DNA from 4 places in the Lysinibacillus sp. G1-3 genome. Region 2 is predicted to be linked to each of the others. Evidence: riboswitches for the same ligand, from Rfam matches in the RefSeq annotation. Region 2 holds a riboswitch; each other region holds the start of a gene.
The links. Region 2 has a riboswitch for thiamine pyrophosphate ahead of thiM (hydroxyethylthiazole kinase). Riboswitches for the same ligand answer to the same signal wherever they lie in the genome.
Positions count from the first base shown of each region.

Region 1: it holds a riboswitch for thiamine pyrophosphate, as region 2 does, so the genes downstream of both, thiW (energy coupling factor transporter S component ThiW) here and thiM (hydroxyethylthiazole kinase) in region 2, are expected to answer to the same signal.
Region 3: it holds a riboswitch for thiamine pyrophosphate, as region 2 does, so the genes downstream of both, ACVYAD_RS03285 (ABC transporter substrate-binding protein) here and thiM (hydroxyethylthiazole kinase) in region 2, are expected to answer to the same signal.
Region 4: it holds a riboswitch for thiamine pyrophosphate, as region 2 does, so the genes downstream of both, thiC (phosphomethylpyrimidine synthase ThiC) here and thiM (hydroxyethylthiazole kinase) in region 2, are expected to answer to the same signal.

Region 1 covers NZ_JBWHYQ010000001.1:11,652-14,840, reverse strand. Annotated here, with positions in the region: gene ACVYAD_RS00055 (MFS transporter) at 1-1,125, shown strand, start outside; TPP riboswitch at 1,192-1,299, shown strand; gene thiW (energy coupling factor transporter S component ThiW) at 1,401-1,898, shown strand; gene ACVYAD_RS00045 (VWA domain-containing protein) at 2,172-3,189, opposite strand, start outside.
Region 2 covers NZ_JBWHYQ010000014.1:44,295-47,483, forward strand. Annotated here, with positions in the region: gene mbcS (acyl-CoA synthetase MbcS) at 1-930, opposite strand, end outside; TPP riboswitch at 1,174-1,272, shown strand; gene thiM (hydroxyethylthiazole kinase) at 1,358-2,113, shown strand; gene thiD (bifunctional hydroxymethylpyrimidine kinase/phosphomethylpyrimidine kinase) at 2,113-2,937, shown strand; gene thiE (thiamine phosphate synthase) at 2,927-3,189, shown strand, end outside.
Region 3 covers NZ_JBWHYQ010000002.1:274,027-277,215, reverse strand. Annotated here, with positions in the region: gene ACVYAD_RS03295 (MFS transporter) at 1-175, opposite strand, end outside; gene ACVYAD_RS03290 (TetR/AcrR family transcriptional regulator) at 403-1,011, opposite strand; TPP riboswitch at 1,287-1,397, shown strand; gene ACVYAD_RS03285 (ABC transporter substrate-binding protein) at 1,575-2,570, shown strand; gene ACVYAD_RS03280 (thiamine-binding protein) at 2,572-2,862, shown strand; gene ACVYAD_RS03275 (ABC transporter permease) at 2,862-3,189, shown strand, end outside.
Region 4 covers NZ_JBWHYQ010000019.1:16,474-19,662, reverse strand. Annotated here, with positions in the region: gene ACVYAD_RS19335 (AEC family transporter) at 1-876, shown strand, start outside; TPP riboswitch at 1,101-1,215, shown strand; gene thiC (phosphomethylpyrimidine synthase ThiC) at 1,539-3,189, shown strand, end outside.

The DNA.
Region 1 (3,189 bases), on a different contig from region 2:
ATCGGAATTATTATTCCTGTCATGCCTGAGTATTTACAACTATTTGGTGCTGCAGGACAAGTACTTGGCATGTTGATTGCAACGTTCGCCTTAGCACAATTTGTTTTTTCTCCAATTGCTGGGAATCTTTCCGATCAATACGGTCGTAAAAATCTCATTATTTTCGGTCTTATAGTTACAGGCCTTGCACAAATTGGTTTCGGGCTATCTACAGATGTGTGGATGCTCTTCTTGGCACGCTTTTTAGGTGGCCTTGGATCTGCATTTGTCGCACCTCCTATAATGGCATTTGTGGCTGACGTCACAACGTACGAGGAACGCGGAAAAGGTATGGGGATGATAGGGGCAGCAATGTCCTTTGGTTTTATGATCGGACCAGGTATCGGTGGATTCCTCTCAAAAGTTAGTTTACACTTTCCATTTTATACTGCTGGATTTGCAGCTATCTTAGCAGCTATTTTATCGTTCTTTTTATTACCTGCTACAAAACCGAACACAGCGAAAAAGGCGCAGAAGCAGGATAATCTTGTAAAGCAGATGGCCCGTTCAGTCCAAATGCCTTATTTTGTCATGCTAATTATCATGCTTGTATTCTCTTTCGGAATTGCTAACTTCCAAACAACATTATCATTATTTGTTACAGAAAAGTTTAATTACACACCTACTGATATCGCCATTATATTAGTAATGGGCGGCGCTTTTGGTGTTGTTGTACAGATGTTTGTTATTACACCGCTGTTTAATCGCTTCGGCGAAATGAAAGTAGTGTTAGTCAATTTATTTATTGCAGCCGTTTCGATTTTCTTAATATTATTCGCATCCGGGTTTGCACTTATTTTAATTGTAGCGACAATCTTCTCTACAGCTACGACATTGATTCGCCCAGCTGTCAACACACTGATTTCAAAGCTTGCTGAAAATGAACAAGGCTATGCAGCTGGTCTGAATAATGCGTATATGAGTCTTGGTAATATGATTGGTCCAGCTTTAGCAGGTATGTTATTCGATTGGAATATGAACAGTCCTTATATTTTCGGGTCTATTATTTTAATGGCTTGCTTCTGCCTTGCCCTTATTTGGACAATGAAAAAAGCACCACACCTTATGCATCCTGATTCAAATTAGTCTGAAAAGTTATTGACTATTTTTAGTAGTGTGCTACATTATTAGGAGAAAAACTAACAATTAAATGTTTACCACTAGGGGAGTCTTTAAAAGGCTGAGACGTATATTGTCATATACGGACCCTTTGAACCTGATCTAGTTCACACTAGCGGAGGGAAGTGGCGACACTTGCTTTTTGCTATTTTAAATGCAAGGCCGCTTCCTAATGCTTTTAGGGAGCGGCTTTTTTTCTGGTTAATTAGCGATTCACAAAATACTAAATAGGAGTGGAAATTATGTCAATTCGAAAATTAACAATCATGGCCTTATTAGTAGCAATTGCCGTAGCAGGTTCTACCTTCGTTTCAATACCAACGGGCATTGCGCGTGCCTACCCTGTACAGCATGCCATTAATGTAATTGGCGCGATCATTCTTGGACCAGTGCCAACTGTTATGGTCGCTTTTATCACAGCCATTATTCGTATTTTAACAGGCACAGGCTCATTATTAGCTATACCCGGCAGTGTTATTGGTGCTTTATGTGCAGCTCTTGCCTATAAATACAGCGGCAAACAATGGCTCGCAGGTATCGGTGAAATGTTTGGAACAGGTATAATTGCCTCACTCATTGCCGTACCTTACGCACATTTATTAATGGGGACATCTGTAGCTGCTTTATTTTTTATGCCAGCCTTTTTAACTTCAAGTACTATTGGTGCTGTATTAGGCATTGTTGTTGCTAGCAATTTACGTAAAACTGTATTTGTAACTAACCTTAATACTCTTTTATAATTCATAAATCCTTTTTGAAGGGATGAGTGATTTATCGGAATGAATTTGTGTTTTATCGGAACAATTTCAGACTTTATCGGAATGTTTCATCGATTTATCCGAATATTTTAGAAAATACAGTATATCTGACCGCACTAATAGTTTGCAGGAATTCTATATTCCCTATTTTCACCACCTACTTTGTAAATGTCATCCAACAATTGATGATAGCCTTGGAATGACAAAAAACGATGGCTCATTGCTATAAAGCGTTGAACCATCGTTTTTTAATTGCTAATGTCGTTTTTTCATGCCCTTTAATAGCTGGGCAACATTTGTGTCCTCTGCCTGTATTGGTTTTTCCTCTACACGCTGATCTTTTTTCTTCGGTCTTGTTAGGAAACCCCAACCAAAGCGTCTAATGGTAATATCAATGAAGAATAGTAGCATCCCTGCTAATAAAAGCCATGTTGCGATATTTTGGCGTTCCGCTCCTTTTTTAGTAAATTCACGGAATACTTCGCTCGGTTCTTTCAAAACAGAGCCGCCTGTTTGCTTTGTTAGTTCTTTGATTAGCTTATCGTTCACTGGACGTAATTCATATTCAACACTATAAGGTACACTTAAGCCAGCCTGGTAAATAGCTTGTTCTTCATCGGTAATGCGGAAGAAGATGAGTCCTGGTTCTGCTTGCACGACTGCTCGAACTTGTGATGCTGAAATTGCCTCAAGCTGTGTTTCAAGTTCTTCACCCGCTTCATTGACAGCAACAATATCTAAGAATGCCGCTTCATTTGTTGGGTCAGTAATGACAAAGGAGCCGTCTGATTCTAGACGTACATCGTAGGCAACATCGTTATAGCTTGGTAGCATTTTTGAAATAAGCGTTTGCCAAAATGTACCCCAATTTTGCCATCTTGCCCAGTCTCCCGTCCATTTTCCTGTCGAATCAGAAGTAAAGGCATATGTTTTGCCAAGGCCATATTGCCATTCTGCAAGTACAGGATCTTCCTTCTCACTTTCTGCGATAACAGTGGCCCCCTGCTTTGCTGTCGTACCTATATAAGCATTCATTTTAGGTACCCCATTTGTAAATAGCGTATTCCAGCCAGATGTATTAAATATAGATGGGTAAAATGGGTTATCTTCAATATATGTGCGTGAAATCATAGCAGTTTCACGAGATAAAATAGAGGGAATCGTCTGTTCATCAATAACATCGTAAAAACGCCCACTCCCCATCTCACTGAGTGCTTCAAGTAAGTTAGCATCTGCATCTTGACCAATTGCAACTGTTGATAGAGTCGTGCCA
Region 2 (3,189 bases):
TTCGGAAAATACTTTTATCACTTCACTATTTAAAGGTTCACCTGCTGACACAGCCTGATGTATTGTACTTACATTAAAATCTTGTAAATTTTCTAGACTCGCCATAAATCGATATTCGGTTGGTGTACAACATAGAATATTAATATTGAATTTTTCAATCAGTGCAAAGTAAGTTGCCGCATCAAAGTGACCTTTGTATACAAATGCTGTTGCACCACTTCCTAAAGTAGCGAGGAACGGACTCCAAATCCATTTTTGCCAGCCTGGAGCTGCTGTTGCCCAAACAATGTCACCCTCTTGAACACCTAACCAATTTGGCGCAGTAGTTCGCAAGTGTGCGTAACCCCAGCTATGTGTATGTACCGCTGCCTTTGGATTTCCTGTTGTACCACTTGTATATGCTAAAAATGCAATGTCTGTACTCTTAGTTGGAGTAGAGCTTATATAAGATGTTGGTTGGCCTTGCATTTTTTCAAGCAACGGCTGCCAAGGCTCATGTGCATGACCAATGACAAATTGCTTTATTGCTTGTAAATTTCCCACATTATCAAATTGTTCAATATAAGGCTCAAATGCAACAACTCCTTTTGCATCGGCATGATTGATTCGATATTCAATATCTTTAGTTCTCAGCATTTCTGAACTAGGAATAATCGTTAACCCTACCTTCAAAGCTGCAATATATACGATATACGCTTCCACTGATCTCGGTACCATGACTAAAATAACATCGCCTTTTTTTAAACCTTGGGAGGTAAATACATGTGCTGCCTGATTCGCCTTTTCAAGTAAAGTTATATATGATACGTACTGAATTTCCTCGTCTTCGCTATAAATTAATAATGCATTTTTGGTAGGATCCTGTGCATACTTTTCAATTTCCTCTGAAATGTTATACCATTCTGGTGCGATTAAATCTTCTCGTTTCATGGCAATTGCCCCCTTTTGTTATGCCCATTATAAAACTCAATTTTTATCATTTTCAATGGAATTCACTCTAATTCATTAAAGTCGTGACAACTATCATGCCCCGCTATATGGCATCAGTCACGTATTGCTTCTATCCATTTCAACTTGGCGTAATCGTCGCTTTCGCACAGAATTGCTGAATGAAAATAAAAAACTCCCTATTGAACGCGAATGAATAATATGGTACATTTTGGTCAACTAAAAGCATAATTGCAGGGGGACTCATTTAGAGTTGAGAAGGTAAAACCTGACCCTTTGAACCTGTTAGTTAATACTGACGTAGGGAGCAATTCACATCGACTTACTGATGAAAGGCTCTTTTACGTGTTTTTTGCACGAAAAGAGCCTTTTTTGCACGCTTACGTCCATCCAACGAGGAGGACTTAAATTGATATTCCAAACGATTCGTAAACAAAATCCACTTATTCATTGCATGACCAATTATGTTGTTGCTAATTTCCAAGCAAATGGCTTATTAGCAATAGGCGCTTCACCAGTCATGGCTGAAGACGGTCATGAAGTTGAAGAAATGGTCACAATCGCCTCAGGCTTATTGATCAATATCGGGACCCTTAATGAGCGAATGAAAGAATCCATGTTACTTGCAGGAAAAAAAGCAAATGTTCTTGGCATTCCGGTTGTTTTAGATCCTGTTGCAGCAGGTGCAACGACTTACCGGAAACAAACAGTACAGCAATTATTGGAGGAAATTAAATTTGCGGCAATTCGATGTAATATCGGAGAACTTGCAGCAATTGCCAATGTAGACTGGCAACAAAAAGGAGTAGATAGTGGTAGTGGTTCAATTTCTATAGAACTAGAGGCACAGAAAATAGCCCAACTTTACAATTGTATTGTTATTGTGACCGGTGAAAAGGATTTTATTACTGATGGCAAACATCAGCAATGGGTTACGGGTGGAAATTCGCAAATGACAGAAGTTACTGGAACTGGTTGCTTATTGAGTGCACTATGTTGTGCCTCCTTCACCGCAGGAGCTCAACCGTTTGACCAATTACTAGAAACATTATCGCTTTATAAAAAATTAGCAGAAAAAGCCGCTTCTTCTACTCGATTCATTGGCGATTTTCAAATTGCTGTATTGAATGAACTACATCGCCTTTCAAAGGAAGGTGAAGAATAATGCATATTGTAACGACAATTGCCGGTTCAGATAGTGGCGGCGGTGCAGGTATACAAGCTGATTTAAAAACATTCCAGGAATTAAAAGTATTCGGAACGTCTGTCATTACAGCTTTAACGGCCCAGAATACTTTGGGTGTATCGGATGTTTTACCAATTGAAGTGAGTTTTGTTGAAAAACAACTGAAAGCGCTAATCGAGGATTTTTCAATTAGTGCTATTAAAACAGGAATGTTGTTTTCCTCCGAAATCATCCAATCAATTGCACATATTTTAGCCGAAGTAAATATTCCACTTATTGTAGATCCTGTTATGATCGCAAAAGGTGGCGAGAGTTTATTACAGCAAGAAGCAATTGAGGCATTACGAAATTATTTGCTACCTTTAGCAACTATTGTAACGCCAAACATTCCTGAGGCCGAAACCCTTTCCGGAAGAAAAATTAATTCTATAGCAGATATTAACGAAGTAGCCCAAATCTTATTACAGACTGGCGTTCAATGCGTCGTTATGAAGGGCGGTCATTTAGAGGATAAATGTTATGCTACTGATTATGTATTTTTTCAAGATGGTCGATCATTTTCTATGCAATCTACTCGTATTGCAACAAAAAACACGCATGGTACAGGCTGTACATTTTCCGCTGCATTAACTGCTTTTCTTGGTCTTGGGCTACCTATAGAAATGGCAATTGAGGAAGCTAAAAAATTTATTCAATTAGCAATAACTCATGATTTATCTATTGGGAATGGCCATGGTCCAACAAATCATTTTGCTTATCAACAGTATAAGGATTCCTGTGAGGTGATCATTCATGAAACGTGACGATTTACAGCTATATTTTATTATGGGTACAGGTAATGTTTTCAATCAGGAGCCACTAACCGTATTAGAGAAAGCTCTCCAATCCGGAATTACTATGTTTCAATACCGTGAAAAAGGGACAAATCCCCTTACTGGACAAGCCTATGAAAATTTTGCTCGTAAATGTCAAATGCTCTGTCAACAGTATCATGTTCCGTTTATTATTAATGATGATGTAGAGCTCGCTTTAAAACTTAGAGCAGATGGCGTTCA
Region 3 (3,189 bases), on a different contig from region 2:
CTCCAATGCCCCCACTAATGACAATAATTATAAGAATAAAAGCCGTTTTAGTAGCGCCGATATTTTGAGTAAAATAAATAGCGAGAAAAGGGATAACAGCCATAGAAATAAGGCCGCCTAGAAATTGCATGGCTAGGCGAAGTTTGATGTTGGGATGGATATCTCTCAATTTCATATAATCACTCCTCGTACTTTAAGTAATAGCTTTTTCCGATAGAATTCCTAAAGGAAGTGGTGGTCTCATTGACTCTTTTATGTTTTCCAGTTTGAGGCCTGCATAGCTAGGGGAGCCAAAAAGAAAATCATCCAAACTATTTTTCATAGGGAACAAAATATGTCTATAGATTCCGCCCTGTTATGAGTTTCCTAATTTTATAGGTACGGCTGAAGGATAGAGAATGTTTATAAATTAGAAATAGGTCCAAATAATCTTAGAGCTTGTCTCGTTATATCCTTCCACACCATGTTTGTATACTCATCAATAAACGTTAAACGCATTCCGTTTAAGATGGATAAGTATGACTCAGCAATTAATGAAGGTGCTTCTTCATAAAAGTAACCAAGCCGTTGACCTGCTTCAATAACCGGATAAATACAGTCTAGAAATGATTTTACAAAATCATCTAGTTCTTTAAAAAGCTTTGGAAATCGTTCAGGTCTTGCAAGAACCTGTTGAATTAAACGTAAGTATTCACTTCTCGTTGCAAAAAGTTGCACATGACAATCTATCATTTCCTTAATTATTTCAAGAGGCTCACCTTTAAAGTGTTCTTGTATCTCAATAAAATATGGTTTGATTTTTTCCAATGGCTCTAAAATAGCTGCTTCATAAAGTACTTCTTTTGAATCAAAATACGTAAATACGGTGCCGAAACTAACTCCTGCTTCCTTAGCAATATCGGCCACTTTGGTCTCTGCAAAACCATTTTCACTATATAATTTAATAGCGGCGTCTAAAATTGTAGATCTTTTTCTTTTCTTTTTTTCATCATTAGTAAGTATCGAATTCATGTTGATACTCCTTTCATAATAAATGATTGATTAATCAATCAAATTTCATTGTAATTTGTTTCCATTGTCAATATAATGAAAGAATTTTTTGTATTTTTAGTTATAAATTACTTTAAAAGCATGATGACTCCGTTACAGTGGTGATTTTTACTTTGCTTTCTTGAAGGAACGTTTTACAAATGAGGCTGTTTAAATAATAATTCAGCGCTATCGATAAACAGACCCTTGTCATTTACGGATAGATATGGTTATAATAATCTCGAAAAGTTCATATCGAAAGAATGTAGGGGGGCTGGTAGTTGCCAGCTGAGATTGTGTCCGATAGACGCTGACCCTTTGAACCTGATTTGGCTCGTACCAGCGTAGGGAACATCTATTCAAAAAAAGAAAGTTTTTGATACTGATTGTACAACGTCTGGGAGGAATCCTAGGCGTTTTTTATGTTTTCAGACTTTTGTTGCATGCACATACCTTACGTGTAAACAGACCGTGAACGGTTTCTTCTGGTAAAGACATTCATTCATTCATGAACACTTTCACACTACTAACTTGGAGGATTCAGCATGAAAAAATGGTTATTGGTCCTAATGGTTGCACTTTTAACATTAGTGGGCTGTAGCGAAAAAGAAACTAAAAAGGATGCTAAAGGATTAACAAAAGTATCGGTAGTTCTTGATTGGACACCGAACACAAATCATACAGGTTTATATGTAGCTGAAAAACTTGGCTACTTTAAGGAACAAGGCTTAGATGTTGATATTTTATTACCTGGTGAAACGGGTGCTGATCAGCTTGTAGCATCAGGAAAGGCACAGTTTGGCGTAAGCTATCAGGAAGGAATTACACAAGCTCGTGTGCAGGATGTACCTTTAGTATCGATTGCAGCGATTATACAGCATAATACTTCTGGCTTCGCATCTACCGCATCAAAAGGCATTACGTCACCAAAAGATTTTGAAGGGAAAACATACGGTGGCTGGGGTGCACCGCTTGAAAAGGCTGTACTACAATCACTAATGCAAACAGAAGATGCAGATGTTAATAAGTTAGATATCGTCAATGCAGGTGATTTAGATTTCTTCACTATGATGAAAAAAGATATTGATTTTGCGTGGATTTATTATGCATGGACAGGTATTGAAGCAGAACTTCGTGGCGAAAAGCTGAACATGCTTTATTTAACAGATTATAGTGAGCAGTTAGATTATTACACACCTGTACTTGCTACAAATGAAAAAATGATTCAGGATAATCCTGAGACGGTAAAAGCATTTGTCGCTGCTGCAGCAAAGGGCTATGAATATGCAATAAAACACCCTAATGAGGCAGCTGATAGTTTACTAGAAGCGGTACCTGATTTAGATAAGAACCTTGTGCATAAAAGTCAGGAATGGTTAGCAGATAAGTATCAAGACGATGCTGCACAATGGGGCGAGCAAAAATTAGCTGTCTGGGAAAACTACGCGAAATGGATGGCCGACAACAAAGTTTTAGAGGGCGAATTTAACGCAAAACAAGCATTTACAAACGACTTTTTACCGAAAAAGGAGACAAAGTAATATGGCAAACTCTTTAATAAGTGTACAAATTATCCCGAAAACTGAAACATATGAAGATGTGATCCCGTTTGTCGATGCAGCAATTGCAGTTATCGATGCTTCAGGGGTGAAATATGAAGTTCATCCATTAGAAACGACAATGGAAGGCGAGCTTACGACTTTGCTGCAAATTATTGAAAAAATGAATGCCAAGATGATCGAGCTTGGCGCAATCAATGTCATTACGCAAGTGAAAATTTTATATCAGCCATCCGGTATTACAATGGATACGCTAACGGAGAAATATAAGTAATGAAGCAGGCTGTTAAACAAGGAAGGACGATAATTTTTATCGCCTTCCTCTTGTTCATATGGGAACTAATTGTCCGTTTTGCTGATATTCCACATTGGCTATTGCCTGCACCAAGTGCCATTTTGAAAGAGGGCTTTCAATCGTATGAGACGTTTGTGCCTCATGCTTTAGCTACTATACAATTAGCACTTCTTGGACTTGCTATCGGGATATTATGTGGGCTCACAGTTGCGGTGCTATTACATCGTTTTACGTTTATAAGGGAGCTATTTTACCCTATTCTCATTATGTCGCAAAATGTCCCAGTACTTGTCCTAGCACCATTAT
Region 4 (3,189 bases), on a different contig from region 2:
CTAGTACTTGGCGCAGTTTTACAAAGGAAATTTCGTTTTAATTTAAAGGCGCTATCTCAACTTATTACATACTGCTTTATGCCAGCAGCTGTTTTTGTGAATTTATATGAAACGAGTATAGAATTGTCTGTACTTGGGGAAGTTGCGTTTTTTATTCTACTCTTTATCGGAAGCCAAATGGTCCTTAGTCACTTTCTAGCAAAGGGGCTCGGTTTAGTAAAAACAGAGGCTGCGGTGTTTAAAAATAGCGTTGTCCTCATTAATTCAGGCAACTATGGTATTCCAGTTGCCCAAATGATTTTCGTGACTCAGCCGATTGGGGTAGCGATTCAAGTTATTCTCGTTATATTTCAAAATATGACGACGTATACTTACGGCTTGTACAATTTAATTTCTTCAACAAAATCAGGTATGTCAATTTTGAAGGATTTCCTCAAAATGCCTATTATTCATGCACTTATTATTGGCGTTACTATGAACTATTTTAATATCCCTATACCGCAGTTCGTAAAAATTCCGATAGACCATGTGGCAGATGGCTTTATCGCTGTAGCATTAATAACTTTAGGGGCACAGCTATCCCAACTTGAAATAAAATCTATGTTTAATAAGATGGTATACATTAGTTGTTTTACACGATTAATCATAGGGCCTGCCGTAGCATTGCTTATCATTTTTGCTCTTGATCTTGACGGTGTCGTGGCACAATCACTTTTTATAGCTAGTTCGTTCCCGACATCGCGAAATAGTTCCAGTCTGGCATTAGAATATGACGTAGAATCGGCAACTGCTGCACAAACAGTTTTATTTTCAACGATTGTGAGCTGTATTACAGTGACAATTGTGATTTATGTAGCGGAGTTGTTGTTTACCTAATGGCTAGGTGCTCATTTGATTGTCCATTGTTGATAAAAACTAAAATTGTTCCGATAAAATGAGATTTTGTTCCGATAAATCTTCAAAGTATATGAACTCATCAGATAACGTGAAGTTGTGCGCCAAAGTCTAATCTGACGTTGATTCTTGATGAATGTGCCAAAAATAATCAAATGAAGCTTCCATCTATTAGCAATATCTGCTACACTAGCATCAAACTTAATAGTATTAACTAGGGGAGTCTGATGAGTCAGGCTGAGAGGGAAACGCATAGAGGTTTCTTGACCCTTTGGACCTGATCTGGCTCATACCAGCGTGGGAAAGTTAACCATTATTGCACACTACGTTATTTGCAATAACTATACCTTTACATTCTTAGCCGGATCCAAAATTTTTTTGGATTCGGCTTTTTGTCTTCATTCAGCAGAAGACTCCTATCTTTCCAGGTGATGAAATGTATGCGGTGAAGCTTCCTAACTAGTAGGTGCCCAAACGCCTGCTGAATGAAGACAAGCCTCCGGCGGATGTCACGGATTTTAAAAGGAATGAATTGTGCGGGCACAATTCAAAATCCGGACGCAATTACGCCAAGGCGAAATTGATTTTTGTTGGGTGAGCTAGATTCGGTCCTTATATTAATATAAAAGGGAGCGAAGTAGTTTATGACAACAATTAGCGAAAAGAATATTACGATTATGTCAAGTTTTGAAGGAAGTAAAAAAGTTTACGTAGAAGGTTCTCGACCAGATATTTTAGTGCCAATGCGTGAGATTGCTTTGAGTCCGACGACAGGAAGCTTTGGTGAAGAGGAAAATGCACCAGTGCGTGTTTATGATACGAGTGGCCCGTACACTGAACCTGCACATAAGGTGGATATTACGAAAGGATTGCCAGCTTTACGTAGTGCATGGATCAAAGAACGAGGTGACGTTGAGGAATACGAAGGTCGTACGATCAAGCCAGAAGATAACGGATTCCGCAAAGCTAATGATCCACGAATGAATGAAAATGTGTTTCCGGATTTATCTAGAAGGCCTTTACGTGCGAAAAAAGGCAAAAATGTAACGCAGCTTCACTATGCACGAAAGGGAATTATTACTCCAGAAATGGAGTTTGTAGCGATTCGTGAAAATATGGATCCCGAGTTCGTGCGCTCAGAGATAGCGGCGGGGCGTGCAATTTTGCCATCTAATATTAATCACCCTGAGGCAGAGCCAATGATTATTGGACGCAACTTCCACGTGAAAATTAACGCCAATATTGGAAATTCAGCGGTGTCATCCTCTATTGCAGAAGAGGTAGAAAAAATGACGTGGGCTACACGCTGGGGTGCTGATAACATTATGGATTTATCGACGGGTAAGCATATTCATACGACGCGTGAATGGATTATCCGTAATGCTGCGGTGCCAGTAGGAACGGTGCCGATTTATCAAGCGCTAGAAAAAGTAAATGGTGTGGCAGAGGATTTAACGTGGGAGGTGTATCGTGATACGTTAATCGAACAAGCAGAGCAAGGTGTAGATTACTTCACGATTCATGCAGGGGTATTGCTACGCTATGTGCCATTAACGGCTAATCGTGTAACTGGCATAGTGTCTCGAGGAGGCTCGATTATGGCGCAATGGTGTTTATATCACCATCAAGAGAGCTTCTTATATACTCATTTTGAAGAAATCTGCGAAATTATGAAAACCTATGATGTTGCCTTCTCTTTAGGTGATGGTTTACGTCCTGGTTCTATTGCAGATGCAAATGATGAGGCTCAGTTTGCGGAGCTGGAAACGCTAGGGGAATTAACGCAAATTGCCTGGGAGCATGATGTACAGGTGATGGTAGAAGGACCAGGGCATGTGCCGATGCATCTTATTAAAGAAAATATGGACAAGCAGTTAGAGGTATGTAAGGAAGCTCCTTTCTATACGTTAGGACCACTAACGACAGATATTGCTCCGGGCTATGACCATATTACATCAGCCATTGGAGCTGCAATGATTGGTTGGTATGGTACGGCAATGCTATGTTATGTAACGCCTAAAGAGCATCTTGGCTTACCAAATCGTGATGATGTTCGTGTAGGGGTTATTACGTACAAAATTGCTGCACACGCTGCTGATTTAGCGAAAGGGCATCCGGGGGCACAGCAACGTGATGATGCACTATCTAAGGCACGCTTTGAATTCCGCTGGCGCGATCAATTCAACCTTTCGTTAGATCCAGAGCGTGCAGTCGAATATCATGATGAAACATTGCCAGCAGAAGGAGCAAAAACTGCGCACTTCTGTTCAATGTGCGGACCTAAGTTTTGTAGTA